Regions from separate parts of the Bradyrhizobium sp. SUTN9-2 genome, predicted to be linked through region 1. Evidence: riboswitches for the same ligand, from Rfam matches in the RefSeq annotation. Region 1 holds a riboswitch; the other holds the start of a gene.
What was found. A riboswitch is a leader RNA that binds a small molecule or an ion and turns the genes downstream of it on or off. The one in region 1 is predicted to bind S-adenosylmethionine.
Positions count from the first base shown of each region.

Region 1 (9,420 bases):
CTTGCCGTCGCGCGCAGCCTGGGTCAGGTCGCGGGCATACTTCTTCAGGGCATCATAAGCGTTCTCAGCGGTCGCGCTGTCGGCCGTGCGGCCCTTGCGCAGCGCCTCGATCGCCGCGTTGAGGTTTTGCGGCGTGACGCCGCCTTTGCTCAGGATGGTGCCGGCCTCGCTGGTCTTCTCCAGCGTGAGCCCGAGCAAAAGCCGTTCGACCGTGACGAAGCTATCGCCGGCCTTCTCGCCGGCCTTTTCGGCCGCATCGAAAGCGCGGGCCAGCTCGGGCGCGAGATAGATCTGCCCGGCACCGCCGCCGGAGACCTTCGGCACCTTGTTGAGGGCGTCCTCGGTCGCCTTCAGGATTGCGCGGGAATTGCCGCCAGCGCGGTCGATCAGACCGGCGGCGAGCCCCTCATTGTCGTCCAAGAGGACCTTCAGCACATGCAGGGTTGAGAACTGCTGGTGCCCCTCGCGCATGGCGAGCGACTGCGCGGACTGGATGAAGCCCCTGGAGCGTTCGGTATACTTCTCGATATTCATCTTTTCTGTCCCTCGGCCTGCCCTCGGGGCCCTCTAAGGCACCCCAAACGGCATCTTCATTGGGTTTCCAATTACCGCATTGACGTTTCTCAACCGGTAACGGTCGTCTTTTGCCGGCGTTGCCGCCGGCCTGGGCCAGATGTGGGAAGCAGGTTGCGGATGCGAAAGAGGCTACTTCACAATTTCGTGCGCGGACGGGCGGGCTTGGCGGTGGCGGGCCGAATCCCTTAAGTAGCGGCATGACAGTCAGCCATACCGCCGAGATCACCGGCCTCTACCGCTACCCGATCAAGGGCCTGACGCCGGAGCGCCTGTCGCACGTTCCTTTGCGGGTCGGCCAGACCCTGCCGGCCGACCGCCGCTACGCCATCGAGAACGGCCCGAGCGGGTTCGACCCCGAGGCGCCCGAATGGAAGCCGAAAATCCAGTTCCTGATGCTGGCGCGCAATGAGCGGCTGGCCGCGCTCGACAGCCGGTTCGACGACGAAACCAACGTGCTGACCATCCGCAAGGACGGCCAGATCGTCGCCAGCGGCGATCTCGAGACCGCCGCCGGGCGCGCCGCCATCGAGGCCTATTTCACGGAGAACTTTCAGCCCGAGTTGAAGGGCCCGCCCAAAATTCTCTCCGGCCGCGACCACAGCTTCTCCGACGTTGCCCGCAAGGTCGTCTCCATCATCAATCTCGACAGCGTCCGCGCCATCGAGACCATGCTCGGCGGCGTCGCCGTGCATCCGCTGCGCTTCCGCGCCAATCTCTACGTGAAAGGCTGGCCGGCCTGGTCGGAGCTCGACCTCGTCGGCCAGACGCTCGCGATCGGGCAGGCCAGACTGAAGGTGATCAAGCGCATCGTCCGCTGCCCGGCCACCAATGTCGACCCCGAGACCGCCAAGCGCGATCTCGAAATCCCGCCCACGCTCTCGCGCCATCTCGGCCATATGGACTGCGGCATCTATGCCGAGGTGATCGCCGACGGTGACGTCGGCGTCGGCGATGTGGTGGCGGTGGAAGAGCCGAAGCTGCTGTGAGCTAACTCCGTCTCAACATACTCCGTCATTGCGAGCGCAGCGAAGCAATCCAGGAATGCATCTGCGGAAACAGTCTGGATTGCTTCGTCGCAAGCGCTCCTCGCAATGACGAGGCTCAGTTCGGCATCACATACGCATAGATCTTGCCGCGCGAGACCGGGGCTTCGCGGACTCGGTTGCCGTTGTTGCCGGAGATCATGATCGGATTACCCTGCGCGTCGATGCCGGTGATGATGCCGACATGACCGCCGCGGCGGCCGCGCGACATCACGGCGATGGCACCGACCTGCGGTCCGGAGATGCGCGTGCCGTAGCGCGCGAACGAGCTCGCCATGTCGGAGCCGGTGCCCCGATGGCCGGTATGCTCCAGCACCATGTTCATGAAGCGCGCGCACCACAGCCGGCCGCGCCCGGTCGGATTGCCGCCGATATGGCGGCGCGCCTCGGAGACGAGACCCGATCCTCCGCTGAAGCCTCCGTTCATGCCGGCACCGCTGGCATTGGCATTCGGATCATAGCTCGCCTGGGTGTCGGCGAAGCCGCTTGCCTGCAATTGCGCCGCGCTGCGCTCGAAGCGCGAACTGCGGGCATGATGGCGATAGTGACGGTGGTGATGATGTCTGGCGTGATGCACGTAACCGTGCCGCTCTGCGCTATGACGATGATACGGCCGTGCCGAGGCCGGAGAAACGAACACGGCGAACGCCGCGAAGAACAGCGCCAGCGCGACAACACAACGCGACAGGCGAGACGCAAACAACTCGAACATTCTTCATCCTTCTTGACACCCCCACTTCCCGCCGGCCCGTGCAATGGCCGACATCCGTTTGGCCGTTAAGCCGCCCGATGTGGCGAGAAAAAGACGCAACGCCCGCGAATGGCTGCAATGATTTTGTGTTTGTGCTCGGCGCTGCTGCCGCATTGCCGACAACAGAATTAACTGCGATCCTCGAACACGGCTTGAAACAGAGGGAAACGGTTAATGCCCCACGCCACGACCAGGGACGGCGTCCGCATCTATTTCGAGGAGGCGGGCCAGGGAACGCCGATACTTTTTCTGCACGAGTTCGCGGCCGACTACACCAATTGGGAGCCGCAGATGCGCTACTTCTCGCGTGGCCATCGCTGCATCACCTATTCGGCGCGCGGCTACACGCCGTCGGACGTGCCTGACGGCGAGGTCTACACCTACACGCATTTCTACACCGATGCGCTTGCGGTGCTCGATCATCTCGGCATCGAGCGCGCGCATCTCGTCGGTCTTTCGATGGGCGCCTATTCCTCGTTGCAGATCGGGTTGAACGCGCCGCAGCGCGCACTGTCGATGACGCTGGCCGGCGTCGGCTCCGGCTCGGAGCTCGAGAACCTGGAGACCTGGCGCACGCAGTGCCGCGCCAATGCCGAGCAGTTCGAGACGCTGGGATCGGTGGAGGTCGCGAAAGTCACGCGCGAGGCGCCGAGCCGGATTCCGTTCCTGGTGAAGGATCCACGCGGGCATGCCGATTTCTACGCCGCACTGGCGCGGCACGATGCCAAGGGATCGGCGCGCACCATGCGCGGATTCCAGGGCGGCCGTCCCTCGATCTACACGATGACGGACGCGATCAGAGGCGCGGCAACACCCGCGCTGATCATCTGCGGCGACGAGGACGAGCCCTGCGTGGGCGCCAGCCTGTTCCTGAAGAAGCACCTGCCCGCGGCGGGGCTCGCGATGTTTCCGAAGTCCGGCCACGTGCTGAACCTGGAGGAGCCCGCGCTGTTCAACGAGAGTGTCGAGCGGTTCGTGACGCTGGTGGAAGCAGGACGTTGGCCGGTGCGGGACCCGCGGTCGCTGGTTTCCCACTAGCTGTCATTCCGGGACGCGCCGAAGGCGCAGGCCCGGAATCCATCGGGCTGCAGGCGCTGTTGGACGATGGATTCCGGGCTCGATGCTTCGCATCGCCCCGGAATGACGGAGAGAAACTACTTCCCCCCGCCGCGGCTCAGCAAGAACACCGCCTGCTCGCCGAACATGTTCCACACCCACCAGGGCAGGTTCAGCGGCACCGGGCGGCCGTAGAGATCGAGCGCGACCGAGCGCTCCATCTTGACGTTGATCTCGTCGCAGAGCTGCACGAAATCCTTGATGGTGCAGAAATGGATGTTGGCGGTGTCGTACCAGGTCGCCGGCAGATTCTCCGTGCGCGGCATGTGGCCGCCGATCAGGAGCTGGAGCCGCATCTTCCAGAAGCCGAAATTCGGGAACGAGACGATGGCGCGGCGGCCGATGCGCAGCAGGTTCTCCAGCACGACCTTCGGCTGCCGCGTCGCCTGCAGCGTCTGCGACAGGATCACGTAGTCGAAGGCATCGTCGGGATAATTGACGAGATCGGTGTCGGCATCGCCCTGCACCACCGCGAGCCCCTTGGCGACGCAGCGGTTGACGCCCTCGCGCGACAATTCGATGCCGCGGCCGTCGATGCCGCGGGTCTCCAGCAGCTGAAGCAGATCGCCGTCGCCGCAGCCGACGTCGAGCACTTTCGAGCCCGGCTTGACCATTTCGGCGACCAGCCGATGATCGGCGCGATAATCACCGGATGGCCTGGCGGCAACGCCGTCCAGCGGCAACACTTCCTGCACGGACATCGCTAACGGTCCTCGAGGTTGAGCCCGCGGGCCTTGCCTGCCGATTGCAGGAAGGCCCGGGAGATGTCGAAGAATTCGGGCACGTCGAGCAGGAAGGCGTCGTGGCCGCGATCGGTCTCGATCTCGGCGAATGACACGCGCGCGCTCGAAGCGTTCAGCGCGTGCACCAGCGCGCGCGATTCCGAGGTCGGAAACAGCCAGTCGCTGGTGAAGGAGACCACGCAGAAGCGGGTCTTGATGTCGGCGAAGGCCTTGGCCAGCACGCCGCCATGGTCGGCGGCGATGTCGAAATAGTCCATCGCCCGCGTCAGGTAGAGATAGGAATTGGCGTCGAAGCGCTCGACGAAGGACGAGCCCTGGTAACGCAGATAGGATTCGACCTGGAAATCGGCGTCGAACGAGAAGGTCGGCAGCTCGCGGTCCTGCATGCGCCGGCCGAACTTGCGGTGCAGCGCCGCGTCCGAGAGATAGGTGATGTGCGCCGCCATCCGCGCCACCGCGAGCCCGCGATGCGGATGGATCCCGCGATCGGCATAGCCGCCGCCATGCCAGTCGGGGTCGGCCATCACGGCCTGGCGGCCGAGCTCGTGGAAGGCGATGTTCTGCGCCGAGTGCCGCGTCGCGCAGGCGATCGCCAGCGCGGAGTACACGCGGCTAGGATAGGCGGCGGTCCATTGCAGCACCTGCATGCCGCCCATCGAGCCGCCGACGACGGCAAACAGCGTGTCGATGCCGAGCCGGTCGATCAGCATCGCCTGCGCGCGCACCATGTCCGGAATGGTGATGACGGGGAAGTCCAGGCCCCAGACCTTGCCGGTGGCGGGATTGATCGACGCCGGCCCGGTCGAGCCCATACAGCCGCCGATCACGTTGGAGCAGATGATGAAGTAGTGCTTGGGATCGATGGGTCGGCCGGGACCGACCAGCGTCTCCCACCAGCCCGGCTTGCCGGTGACGGGATGTACGTTGGCGACATGCTGGTCGCCGGTCAACGCATGACAGATCAGCACGGCGTTGGAGCGATCGGCATTGAGCTCGCCATAGGTCTGGTAGGCGATCTGGAACGGGGTGAGATCGACGCCGCAATCGAGCCGCAGCGGCTGCTCGGCGCCGAAATGCGCAACCAGCGAGCTTGGATGATCCACCTCGTGCGACCGCTCGTCGGCGCTGATCGCAGGACTCGGTATCGACTTGACGCTACCCATCTCGGACATCGACCTCGTTTGCGACTGGCTGCTCGACCGCGCCGCTGACATCAGGCCATGAAAAACCCGGCCTGAACGATAGGTTCGGCCGGGATCGGAAGCGTCCCCGGCCTGTTTAGCGAGTTTTTTAACGTGGCTGCAAGCCGGCCGGCTCAAATGACCACGGAACGGGCAAAAGCTACCGTCTTGGGCGGTTTTCGTCAAGTCGCGGCCCGGATCGGCCCAATTCGCCTCTGCCGCGACGCCCGCAAAGCACGTCATTTCTCTTTGCTTTCGCCGCCCCGACTGCCTAATCAGGATATCCCCCACCGGAACGATCGACGACCAGACATGTCCCAACGTCCGCCCGCGCCACCATCGCTTCAGGAACTGCGCAAGGAGATCGACGCGATCGACGAGGGCATGCATCGCCTCCTCATGCAGCGCGGCGAGATCATCGATCGCCTGATCCAGGTGAAGCAGACCCAGGAGGTCGGCTCGGCGTTCCGGCCTGCGCGCGAAGCTTCGATGATGCGCGAGATCGTGCAGCGTCATCGCGGCATCCTGCCGCTCGACACGGTCGAGAGCATCTGGCGCGTCATCATCTCGACCTTCACTTACGTACAGGCGCCGTTCTCCGTGCATGCCGACATCTCGGCCAGCGAGGCGGCGATGCGCGATTCCGTGCGCTTCAATTTCGGCTTCACCGTGCCTTACGTCGCGCATTTCAGCGCACAGGCCGCGGTCGAGGCGGTAGCGAAATCCAAGGGTGATCTGGCAATGGTCTCGGCGACCTCGAGCCGCACGCCATGGTGGCTGGAGCTGGAAGCGGACGGCGCACCAAAGATCATCGCGCGGATGCCCTTCATCGAGCGTGCCGATCATCCGGCCGCATTGCCGGTGTTCGCGATCTCGCGCGTCGCCGACAGCGCCCTGGTGACGGAGGTCGAGACGTTCAGCGTGCGCGTCTCCGGATGGAACGCCGAGGTCGCCCGGGCGCTGTCGCCGCTCGCCGAGATCGTGGCCGTGCCCGATACCGCCTTCGACGGCGCGGCGCTCTTGGTCTCGGTCACCGGCGCGACCAGCATCGACAAGATCAGGGCTGCCCTGATCGAGGCGGGGGCCTCGGTGCGCTCCGTGGCCCTCGTCGGCAGCCACGCAACGCGCTATACGGTGCCCCCGACCGGGCCGAAATCGTAGGTCGCGAACAGCCCAGCCTATCCGGAGTCCAAGATGTCCCGCCCCGTGCCGAATCCCGGCATTCTCGATATTGCGCCCTACACGCCCGGCAAGAGCCCGGTGCCGGAGCCGGGCCGCAAGGTGTTCAAACTCTCCGCCAACGAGACGCCGTTCGGGCCCTCGCCCAAGGCGATCGAAGCCTTCAAGCGCGTGGCGGATCATCTGGAGGACTACCCGGAAGGCACCTCGCGCGTGCTGCGCGAGGCGATCGGCCGCTCGTTCGGCCTCGATCCCAACCGCATCATCTGCGGCGCCGGCTCGGACGAGATCCTCAATCTGCTCGCGCACACCTATCTCAGCCAGGGCGACGAGGCGATCTCGACGACACACGGCTTCCTGGTCTACCCGATCGCGACGATGGCGGTCGGCGCCAGGAACGTCATCGCCCAGGAGACCAACCTCACCGCCGACGTCGACGCCATCCTGAAGGCCGTGACGCCGAAGACGAAGCTGGTCTGGCTCGCCAACCCCAACAACCCGACGGGCACCTATCTTCCGTTCGACGAGGTCAAGCGGCTGCGCGCCGGCCTGCCCTCGCACGTGCTGCTGGTGCTGGACGCCGCCTATTGCGATTACGTCTCGCGCAACGACTATGAGATGGGAATCGAGCTCGTCGCCACCACCGAGAACACGGTGGTGACGCACACCTTCTCCAAGATCCACGGTCTTGCCGCGCTGCGCATCGGCTGGATGTTCGGGCCCGAGCACGTCATCGACGCGGTCAATCGCATCCGCGGTCCCTTCAACGTGTCGACGCCGGCGATGTATGCCGCGATCGCCGCGATCGAGGATACCGCGCATCAGGCGATGTCGAAGCAGTTCACCGAGACCTGGCGCAACTGGCTCACCGAGGAGATCGGCAAGCTCGGGCTGAAGGTGACGCCGAGCGTCGCCAATTTCGTGCTGATCCATTTCCCGACCGACAAGGGCAAGACCGCCGATGACGCCGACGCGTTCCTGACCAAGCGGGGGCTCGTGCTGCGCGGCTTGAAGAACTACGGCCTGCCGCATGCGCTGCGCATGACCATCGGCACCGAGGAGGCCAACCGCCTCGTCGTCGAAGGCTTGCGCGACTTCATGGGCGGCAAATGAGCGCGCAGGCGCACTTCCAGCGCGTGGCGCTGATCGGCTTCGGCCTGATCGGCGGCTCGATTGCCCGCGCTGCGAAGCTCCAGGGGCTTGCCGGTGAAATCGTCACCACCGCACGCTCGGAGAAGACACGCGCGCGTGTCGCCGAGCTCGGCATCGTCGATCAGGTGGTGGCGACCAATGCGGAGGCCGTGAGGGATGCCGATCTCGTCATCCTCTGCATTCCCGTCGGCGCCTGCGGACCCGTAGCGCAGGAGATCGCGCCGCATCTCAAGCCGGGTGCGATCGTCTCCGACGTCGGCTCGGTCAAGGGCGCTGTGGTCCGCGACATGGCCCCGCATCTGCCGGGCGGCATTCATTTCGTGCCGGCGCATCCGGTGGCAGGCACCGAGCATTCCGGCCCGGATTCGGGCTTCGCCGAGCTCTTCATCAACCGCTGGTGCATCCTGACCCCGCCTGATGGCAGCGACGCAGCGGCGACCGATCACCTGCGCGCGTTCTGGGCGGCGATGGGCGCCAAGGTCGAGGTGATGACGCCGGATCATCACGACCTCGTGCTCGCGATCACCAGCCACCTGCCGCATCTGATCGCCTACACCATCGTCGGCACCGCCGACGAATTGGCGCAGGTGACGGAATCCGAGGTGATCAAATTCTCCGCCGGCGGTTTTCGCGATTTCACCCGCATTGCGGCGTCCGATCCGACGATGTGGCGCGACGTCTTCCTCGCCAACAAGGAGGCCGTGCTGGAGATGCTCGGCACCTTCACCGAGGATCTGGCAAAGCTCACCCGCGCGATCCGCCGCGGCGACGGGGAGGCGCTGTTCGACCACTTCACCCGCACCCGCGCCATCCGCCGCGGCATCGTCGAGATCGGCCAGGATTCCGCCGCGCCCGATTTCGGCCGCCAGCATGGCGCGCTGAAGAAGCCGTGAGCCTGTAGCCCGGACAAAGCTGCGTAGCCCGGATGGAGCACAAGCGTAATCCGGGACAGTGCCAGCTGTGATCAAGAACCTCGGATTGCGCTGCGCTCCATCCGGGCTACGGGAGCCAACTAATACAGCGGCGGGATCTGGCCGACCTTGACCGGGCCGAGCAGCACGGCACCGTCGACGAATTTTAGCGGGAAGCTCCGCGCTTTCTTGCCTTCCAGCGTGCTCTCGGTACCGATCGAATTGATGCCGGCGGCAACGCCGGCATTGGCGTTCTGCTTGATGACCTTGCCGAGGCCCGGCACGGCGCGGTCGAGCGCGCCGAACAGATTATTCAGGTCCTGCGACTTCACGCCGGGCGCGAGGCGATCGAGCGTTGCCTGCGGTACGCCCTCCTCCAGCATCTTCTCGATGCCGAGCGCCGGGATCACGCGCTCGAGGCCGGTCACCGTCATCTGCAATTCGCCGTCGAGCCGGCCGTTGGGCGACAGGCCGAGCGTGCCGGCCGCGACCGCGATCATCTCGCCCTGTTGAATGCGCGACTGCACGATCTCGATGTGACCGCCGGCGGCCTGGATCTCGCGGAAGCGCTGCGGCCACGGTTTGGGCGTGAGGTCGGAGAGGCCGGTGATCTTGGCGCGGGTGTCCGCCTCGAACGGCTCGGCGAGCAGCGGATGCACGCCCTGGATGCTGCCCTGCGCGACATGGAGCACGGTCTCGATCACCGGATGATCGGCCGGCGAGCCATCGGCAAGGCGCCCGTGCAGCTCAACCTGCTTGGCGCGCGCA
Region 1 covers NZ_LAXE01000001.1:1,441,634-1,451,053, reverse strand. Annotated here, with positions in the region: gene clpB (ATP-dependent chaperone ClpB) at 1-534, opposite strand, end outside; gene XF30_RS06840 (MOSC domain-containing protein) at 774-1,562, shown strand; gene XF30_RS06835 (TIGR02594 family protein) at 1,678-2,331, opposite strand; gene XF30_RS06830 (alpha/beta fold hydrolase) at 2,545-3,408, shown strand; gene metW (methionine biosynthesis protein MetW) at 3,525-4,187, opposite strand; gene metX (homoserine O-acetyltransferase MetX) at 4,190-5,392, opposite strand; SAM riboswitch at 5,487-5,566, opposite strand; gene XF30_RS06815 (chorismate mutase) at 5,723-6,571, shown strand; gene hisC (histidinol-phosphate transaminase) at 6,605-7,702, shown strand; gene XF30_RS06805 (prephenate/arogenate dehydrogenase family protein) at 7,699-8,634, shown strand; gene XF30_RS06800 (DUF2125 domain-containing protein) at 8,754-9,420, opposite strand, start outside.

Region 2 (9,420 bases), 170 kb from region 1:
GATGGGCGGCGGCAATTTCGGCGGCGGATTCGGTGCACCGAGCTACGGCGGCTACACCCCGATGGGCGGCGGCACCATGCCGGTCGGGATCGGTAGCATGGGCGGCGGCGACATCATGGGCATGCTCGGCGGCACCGGTGGCAGCGACATGATGGCGATGATCCCGCAATTGATGCGGCTCGCCAATACCGGCGGTGGCGGCCATCGCCGCCACAAGCGTCGCTAGTCGACAACAAGAGCAGGCGCGATTGCAGGCTTGCCCTCGCGCGGTCCCCAGCGTGTCAGCACGACGCTGGAGCACGACAAGAGGCCGAGCACGACCATCGAGCTCGCGGCGAGCCAGAAAAAGCTCTGCGCGCTGGCGCCGTGCGTCGACAGCCACCAGCCGACACCTGCGATGTAGATCAGCCGCGCAGTCTGCGCTAGCACGGGCCCGATCACCTTCGCCGCGCCTTGCGAGGAGAAATACATCGTCGTCGCAAGGCCGAAGAAGGCGTAGAATGGCCCGACCGTCGCAAGATATTGATGGCTCGCCGCGCGCACCTCCGCGCTGTCGGTGAACATGTTGACCCAGAGATCGGGAAAGATCGCAACGAGGCACGCCGGCGCACCGACCGCGACGAAAGCGGCAACGCTGGCGGTCCAGGCGATGCGCCGGGCCCGCGCGATGCGGCCGGCGCCGATCGCCATCCCGACCATCGGCACGCAGGCGATGCCGAACGAGAACGCAATCGAGGTCAGCAGGAATTCCAGCCGCGCGCCGACGCCGTAGCCGGCGAGGATCGCAGTGCCGAACTGCGCCAGCATGTGCGTGAAGATGGAGATCGTCAGCACCGATTGCAGCGGCGAGAAGCAGGCGATGGCGCCGACCTTGAGGATGTCGAAGAACATCGCCCATTGGATGCGCAGGCCGCGCAGCTTCAGCGTGATCCGCGCGCGGCCGGAGAACAGGTACCAGGCCATAATGCCGATGTTCATAGTATAGGCGATCAGCGCGCCAGCGGCGACGCCGCGCATGCCGAACTGCGGCACTGGCCCGAGCCCGAGACCGAGCGTGCCGCCGAGCACGATCTGCCAGGCCGCGGAGTTGAGGATCAGGAACGACGGCAGCTTCATGTTGCCGGTGCCGCGCAGGATGCCCGCCATGGTGTTAAGCAGCCAGGGCAGCACGGCACCGCCGAAGAACACCTGCGTATAGGCGATCGCATGCGTCAGCACATCGCCGCGGCCGCCGAGCATCTCGAGCAACCTCGGCCCGAAGATCAACATGCCCAGCATGAAGACGAGTCCGAAGCTGATGCCGATCAGCATCGCGTGCACGGCCAATATGCCGGCGCGCTCGCGATTCCCGGCGCCGAGCGCACGCGCAATGGCCGAAGCCACCGCGCCGCCCATAGCGCCGCCGGACATCGTCATGGTCAGAATGATCGTCGGAAACACCAGCGCCATCGCCGCCAGCGCCTCGACGCCGAGCCGGCCGACATAGGAGGTCTCGGCGATCACCACGCAAATGCCGGCCGACAGACCGATCGCGTTCGGCCAGGCGAGCGAGAGCAGCGTGCGCAGGATCGGCCCCTCGGTCAGGACGCTTCTGATCGGCGGCGGAGGCGGCGGCAGTGGGCGCTCTTGCTCATCGACCGGGATTTCGGCGATGTCGGACATGTCCTCTCCCGGGCGCAGGCGCCGTTTGCAGCGCAGCAATCACTTGGTGTGCCAATGGCGTCGTTCGCGCGAATGGCGCGGCTGAGGCGTGTTAGCACGGCGTGCTCCGATTCTGCCTGCGCCCGATGCAGGCGTGCCCTGCGGCAGCGCATTTCAAGCGGTGGAATTCGTTCTTCTCCCTCTCCCCGTTCTTACGGGGCCGGGACGAGCTTCGCTCGCCCTGAGAGGGTTGGGGTGAGGGGCTCTATCCGCGAAGACGGCGAGAGCTGGACTCGCGGAGACTCCCCCTCACCTGGATTGCATCTTCGATGCAATCCGACCTCTCCCCGCAAGCGGGGCGAGGTGAAGCCCGCTGCGGCCGTCGCCTAACCGATCGTCCAGACCAGCGGCGGACGGCCGCCCGGAGCGGCGCGCATCTGCACGCCGATATGCCGGCCGCAACCTGCAGCGAGACCCTCGAACAATCCCTCCGGCAGCTTGGCGCAGGCGCGGTGAGTGTCGGCGACGTCGTCCATCAGCTTCCAGCTCTGCTGCCGGATCTCGAAGGTGTCTTCCGATTGAGCCGTCTCGGCTGCATCATCCTGCGCGGCGAGCAACGCGCTCAGGAACGATGCGAATTCTCGCGCGCCGCCGCGGATCGTCGCCAGCGCCGCGGCGACCTCGTCGAAATATTGCATGCCGATCAGCTTGCCGGTGAGGTGCAGCAGATAGCCGGCATCCTCCGGGCCGAACAGCTGCACCATCACGGGCGCGGCGGTGCGGACATATTCCATCGCGTAATTGCGATAGGCCTTTTCCAGCCGCGGTCTTGGCCAGCTCGCGACCGGCAAGGCGGGCGCCGTCTTCGCATCGAACAAAGGCGCTTCCAGGTGCCGCGCGAATACGAGGCGCTGGTCGAGCTCGAGCGGATGGTCGTATTGATGATAATAGCCTTCGAGCCCGTCCTGGCCGTCGACGCTCTGCTTGGTGCAGACGAAGCCGAGCCTGAGATCGCCGAGGGCTGCGCCATTGTTGGCGTGCCAGCCGCGCAGCATGGCGCGTGAGACTTCGCCCGGCACGCCACAGATCGCAGTGCCCTTCCAGATCCAGCGCGGCGGCGGATAGCGGATCCAAGCCTTGGTGTCGCTCTCGTACATGTATTCGACATGAACGCCGCCGATCCAGTTGGAGAGATAGTGGTATTGCGCAGCCGCGACCGCCGGCGGCAGATGGTCGATCCCGAGCTTCCTGAGCCCCGGCAGGAAACGCTCCTGCTGCTGGCGACGAAACACGCGGAAGACGAACTCTGCGGCATCCGCCGTGCCGCGGCGCGTGACGATTGTGAGGATCAGCCCGGTGAAGTAAGCGTGATAGAGATCGGCGACGGCGCGCCAGCGCTTCCATTGCGCGTGCTGCGCGAGGTCTGGTGCGATAGTCATGTTCGCTCCCGGCTTGTTGTTTTGCGGGAGTGTGTCATCGCGGATCGGGTGACGCAACCGGACGCGCTCTCGGTGTCATCGCCCGCGAAGGCGGGCGATCCAGTACTCCGAGATGGTCATGCTTGAATCGAGAAGCCGCGGCGTACTGGATTCCCCGCCTCCGCGGGGAATGACAGCGGTGGGTGAGGTTAGCACTACACCCTGAAATGCTTGCTGAGCTTCAGGCCTTGCGCCTGGTAATTCGAGCCGATGCGTTGGCCGTACATCGCGTCGGGGCGGGCCAGCATCTTCTCGTAGACGAGGCGGCCGACGATCTGACCGTGCTCGAGGATGAACGGCACCTCGCGCGAGCGCACCTCCAGCACGGCGCGCGATCCCAGCCCGCCAGCGCCGGCATAGCCGAAGCCGGGATCGAAAAAGCCGGCATAGTGCACGCGGAATTCGCCGACCAGGGGGTCGAACGGCACCATCTCAGCGGCGTAGTCGGGCGGCACCTGCACCGCTTCCTTGGAGGCGAGGATATAGAACTCGCCGGGGTCGAGGATCAGGCTGCCGTCGGGACGCGCCGAGATCGGCTCCCAGAAATCCTCCACCGCGTAGCCCGCGCGGCGGTCGACATCGACGACGTCGGTGTGGCGCTTGGCGCGATAGCCGACGAAGCCGCTCGCCTTCTCGCCGGAGAGATCGACCGAGACGGCAACGCCGCCCGAGAGATCGGCATCGTCGATGTCGACGAGACGCTCGCTGGCGTGCAGCGCATCGAGCTCGTCGGCATTGAGGATGGCATCGCCGGTGCGGAAGCGCACCTGGCTGAGACGCGAGCCCTCGCGCACCAGCACAGGAAACGTCTTCGGGCTGATCTCGGCGTAGAGCGGGCCGTGATAGCCGGCGCCGATCATGTCGAAGCGGCGGGTGCCGTCGGCGATGACGCGGGTGAAGACGTCGAGCCGGCCGGTCGAGCTCTTCGGATTGGCGGCAGCGACGATCTCCGGCGGCAGCGCGAGGCTCTCGAGCAGCGGCACGATGTAGACGCAGTTGGTCTCGAGCACCGCGCCGTCGGCGAGGCTGAACTCGTGCAGCTTCAGCTCGTCGATGCGCTCTGCCACGGTGGCACCGGGCCCGGGGAGGAAGCTGGCGCGGACCCGATAGGCGATGTCGCCGAGGCGCAGATCGAGGCTCGCCGGCTGGATCTGGCTCTCGACGAAGTCGTAGGTGGGCAGGATGAGACCTTCTTCCGCCATCGCCGCGATCATGCGGTCGGGCAGGATACCATTGGCGTCGGCGGCGACCGTGAACGTCAACCGGGGGGTCCTCATCAGGGGCCGAATGCATCCGGACCATGCCGGAAATACAAGTCTTTTACGGCTATCCGATGGACGCCTTGACGGAAAGAGCATTGCGGAATATGAGCATCACTTATCCCGTGGTGATTTGAGCCGGCCGGCTTGCAGCCACGTTAAATAAGTCGCTAAACAGGCCGGGGACCTCTGTGATCCCGGCCCGTGGAGATATCTAGGCCGGTTTTTTTGTGACCGTTTTCGCCTCGGCGGTCATGTCGGAGAGGGTCCTATGTCGAAGTCGTCTGCCACTTATCGCCCCGAAACCCGCCTGGTCCATTCCGGCACCCTGCGCTCGCAATATGGCGAGACCTCGGAGGCGCTGTTCCTGACGCAAGGCTATGTCTACGCCAGCGCGGAGGAGTGCGAGGCGCGCTTCAAGGGCGAGGATCCCGGCTTCATCTATTCGCGCTATTCCAACCCGACGATTGCAATGTTCGAGCGCCGCATGATCGAGCTCGAGGGCGCCGAGGCCGCGCGCTCGGCGGCAACCGGCATGGCGGCGGTGACGACCGCGATCCTGGCGCCGCTCAAGGCCGGCGATCACGTGGTCGCCTCCCGTGCGCTGTTCGGCTCCTGCCTCTACGTCATCCAGGACCTGTTGCCGCGCTACGGCATCGAGGCCACGCTGGTCGATGGGCTCGATCTCGACCAGTGGCAGCGGGCGCTGAGGCCCAACACCAAGACGTTCTTCCTGGAGAGCCCGACCAACCCGACGCTGGACGTGCTCGACATCCCCTCGATCGCCGAGATCGCGCACAAGGGCGGCGCGCGGCTCGTCGTCGACAACGTGTTTGCAACCCCGATCTGGCAGAGCCCGCTCGCGCTCGGCGCCGACGTCGTCGTCTACTCTGCGACCAAGCACATCGACGGCCAGGGCCGCTGTCTCGGCGGCATCATCCTGTCCTCCGAAGCCTTCATCGCCGAGCATATCCACAATTTCATGCGCCAGACCGGCCCGTCGATCTCGCCGTTCAATGCCTGGGTCCTGCTCAAGGGCCTGGAGACGCTGGGCGTGCGCGTGCGCGCGCAGACCGACAATGCCGCGCGCGTCGCCGAGGTGCTGGCGAGCCATCCCAAGATCTCGCGACTGGTCTATCCCGGCCGCGCCGATCATCCGCAGGCGGCGCTGGTGAAGAAGCAGATGCGCGGCGGCTCGACGCTGGTCGGCTTCGAGGTGAAGGGCGGCAAGGCGGCGGCGTTCCGTGTGCTCAACGAATTGAAGCTTGCCAAGATCTCCAACAATCTCGGCGACGCCAAGAGCCTCGTCACGCATCCGGCGACGACGACGCATCAGCGCCTCAAGCCGGAAGACCGCGCCGCGCTCGGCATCAGCGAGGGATTTATCCGCTTCTCGGCGGGGCTCGAGCACGCGGATGACCTGATCGAGGATCTCACCGCGGCGCTGGAGAAGGCGTGAGGGAAGCGAGGTCTCGTAGGGTGGATTAGCCGAAGGCGTAATCCACCTCTGCTGCATCCGCGGAGATAGACAGTGGTGGGTTACGGCTTCGCCTAACCCACCCTACGCACCCTCTCACATCGGCCGGTACGTTCTCACATCGGCGGGCACGCTCACACCGAGCTTGATCTGGCCGACGGAGCGGATGATGTCGTCGCCGAGCAGCTGGGCGAAGCAGGCATAGCCCCAATCGTTCATGTGCAGGCCGTCGGCGATGACGAAGCCCTCGACCGGGATCGACTGGTTCTCGTGCCAGTCGCGCATCACCTCGAAGCGCGGGAAAATGCCGACCTTGCGGAGCTCGGCGACGTTGCCGAGCAGCTTGATCATCTTGCCGGCGCTCTCCTTGCGCTGGTTGACGGCCGGCGAATATTGCGGACCAACCAGCACGATGTCGGTGCCGCCGGCGGCCTGAATGCGGTTGATGCCGTCCTCCACCAGCTTGACGGTCTCGCCGGGATCGAGATTGCGCAGCACGGCGTTGGTGCCGACCTGCCAGATCACGAGATCCGGATGCCTGTCGATCACCTGCGTCTGCAGACGCTTCATCATCTCGGGGGCGTCCTCGCCGCCGACGCCGGCATTGATGACGCTGATGTCGGCAGTCGGATAGTGCCGGCGCAGCTGCGCGGCGAGACGATTGGGGTAATTGAACTCCGGCGAGCTCGCGCCGAACCCTTGAGTCGACGAGGAGCCGAACGCGACGATGACGACGGGCTGGCCGGCGGCCAGCTTGCTCGCGACATGCGGCAGCGAGCCCATCGCCTTGGAGCCGCCCTTCGGCGGCAGGCAGGGCACCCGGCTGAAGATGTCGGCGGCGGACTTCGCGACCTCCTTCATCTTGTCGATGGCGCGCGAGGTGACGCCGCGCTGCTCGGGCGACCTCGCGGCGACGGTGGTCTGGGACGGCGCAGCGGGTGCGGGATCAGTCGACTGGGAGGGTGCGGGGGTCGCCGGCTGAGCGGCCGGCGTCTGCGCATGCGCGGCGGGCGTCAGCAACAACAGCACTGCTGTTGCAGGCACGGCTAGCCATGACGTCAGGCAAAAAGGGCGGAGAGAACTCATTAACGCTAGACCTCAATTTTGCTGCTGGGCCGGCTCCAGATGGGCAGCGTCGATCACGAACTGTGCCAACGCCCGGCCAAGGCAATCATGGACCTGCTTCGCCAGCTCAGGCCCGCGGGACGGGTTGAACAGGTCGAACTGGCCCTGTTCATTCCACTGCCGCATGATCGCGAAACGATCGAACAGCGGGATGTCGTGCTCCTGTGCCACGACGCGCATATTATCGAGAAAAGGCTGCGCCGAGATCATGGTCTCGGTGCGCGGGCTATATTGCAAATTCATCAAGACGACGTCCGCCCCTGCCTTTTGCAGCGCAACAACCCCGTCGGTCACCGCGCTACGAAATTCGTCGGGATCGATGGATCGGATAGCATCCACGGTCCCGGTCTGCCAGATGACCAAAGTAGGCGTTTTTGCTTCCATCAGCTTAACGAAGGTGGACGCGGTCTCCTCTGCCGTTTTCTTGCTCTGTATTTCTACGGAGACGTGCACCGGCTCGGAGGGCGGCAGTTTCTCCTTGAGGATCGCCTCCATGCGCGCCGGATAGGAGCTGCTCTCCGACGACGGAATCGTGGTCGAGCGGCTGCCGATCACCAGGATGTCGAGCGGTTTGCCGGCCTTGATCGCCTCGGCGACCTTGGGCAGCTGGCTTTCGCTGGTCAGCAGATAGGACGGCAGTTCGCAGGCCGCAGGCATAGGGGATGCGGCAGACGCGGCATCGCCCGCGCGCGCCGTGGGCGCGGCGAGGTTACCGCATAGCAGGACCAGGCTCAGGAGAACCTTCGCCTTCATCAGCCCCCTCCCGCCAGATCGGCGTTGCCGACGGCGTTTTTGGTTTTCGCACCGCTCTTGTCAGCCACACGCTTGTACCACGAAATGACCCAGGCCACCCCCCACATGATCAGGATTCCGGAGAGGCTAATCAACGCATGCATGACCGGCCCGCCGGAGATTTCGGCGAGGACGAAATGGCCGGCAAAGGCCAGGAAGACGCCGAGGCAGAAGATCTCGAGCGAATGCTGACCACATAGAATCAATGGTCGCAGCCAGCGCGATTTCAAGCCCGGCCAGTCGCGGGGCAGGAAGCGTACGGTCAGCGCCGCCAGCGCCAGGAAGTGCGCGAAGCGCAGCACGTCGAGGTCGGTCTTGTCGATCGGATACATCCATTGTTCGATCTGCTTCGGCATGAACTGGGAGAGCTGGGGCACGTACCAGGTCAAGGTCACGTAGAACGCCGCGATGAGATAGGCGATCGAGATCCACATCGTCACGGGCGAGGCCAGGATGCCCGACATGCGACGCGCACCTCCGAGCGCGCACCAGGCCCCGAACACGAACAGCAATTGCCAGGCGAAAGGATTGAAGGCCCAGAAGCCGTTCGGATAGGCCGACAGGTAAAGGTCGTACTCCCAGGTCACCGCGTAGAGCAGGACCGACAGCCCGAGCGTGACGTCCGGCCGCCATTTCATCGACCACAGGATCAGCGGCAGCGCCAGCATCAGCACGATGTAGAGCGGCAGCACGTCCATGTTGACGGGACGGAAGCGCAGCAGCAGCGCCTGCACGATGACGACATCGGGCTGCTTGAGGAAGTCCATGATGCCCATCTCTTCGGTGTAGAGCGGGTTCTCGAACCTGGTCGCGACATAGGAGATCTCGGCGAGGAAGATCGTGAACAGGAAGACGTGGGCGACGTAGATCTGCCAGACCCGGCGCAGGATGCGCGCGGTGGCGATGAGAACGCCGCTCTCCAGCATGGCCCGGCCATAGACGAAGGCGGCGGTGTAGCCGGAGATGAAGATGAAAATCTCGGTGGCGTCGCTGAGGCCGTAATTGCGGATCGTGAACCAGGTCAGCAGACTGGGCGGCAGATGGTCGATGAAGATCAGCCACAGCGCGAGCCCGCGGAACAGATCGAGCCGGAGCTCGCGCTCGCCGATGGCGGGCAGCGTGATGGCCGGCGCTGCGGCGCGCGCCTTGGTCCCTGCGGGCTTGGCGCCCGCGGTTCCTGCGATGGTCGATCCCGTCACTTGGTCGGCAATGGTCATCGGGGCCTGGAAACCCTTCCGCAAATCGCGACGTTGAAGCAGTGTAATGGTCCGGCTGTCGTCTCGCAAAGCGTCCGGATCACATCAGGGTGTCTCCCTCGGTGGTGTGCTTTCCCGCCAATTCTGGCGGGACGATGTCGCCAAGGCGCCCGCGGGGGTTTGGTTCCCGGGGCGGATTTCGGTATGATGACAGCCATGTACCGCGCCGTGACCCGCCAGATCGAAGTGACCGTCGAGCCGAACTTTGTTCCGGAGCAATCGTCGGCCGACCGCTCCCGCTACTTCTGGTCCTACACCATCGTCATCACCAATTCGGGCGAGGAGACCGTGCAGCTCAAGACACGGCACTGGATCATCACCGATGCCTCCGGCCGCCAGCAGGAGGTGAAGGGCGAAGGCGTGGTCGGCGAGCAGCCGATCCTCGCCCCCGG
Region 2 covers NZ_LAXE01000001.1:1,271,848-1,281,267, reverse strand. Annotated here, with positions in the region: gene XF30_RS05985 (hypothetical protein) at 1-226, shown strand, start outside; gene XF30_RS05980 (MATE family efflux transporter) at 223-1,662, opposite strand; gene XF30_RS05975 (hypothetical protein) at 2,028-3,080, opposite strand; gene XF30_RS05970 (2'-deoxycytidine 5'-triphosphate deaminase) at 3,275-4,396, opposite strand; SAM riboswitch at 4,494-4,573, shown strand; gene XF30_RS05965 (O-succinylhomoserine sulfhydrylase) at 4,650-5,837, shown strand; gene XF30_RS05960 (SGNH/GDSL hydrolase family protein) at 5,952-6,941, opposite strand; gene XF30_RS05955 (SGNH/GDSL hydrolase family protein) at 6,954-7,733, opposite strand; gene XF30_RS05950 (OpgC domain-containing protein) at 7,733-8,989, opposite strand; gene apaG (Co2+/Mg2+ efflux facilitator ApaG/CorD) at 9,185-9,420, shown strand, end outside.
Region 2: linked by a shared signal. The riboswitch ahead of XF30_RS05965 (O-succinylhomoserine sulfhydrylase) and the one ahead of metX (homoserine O-acetyltransferase MetX) in region 1 are both predicted to bind S-adenosylmethionine.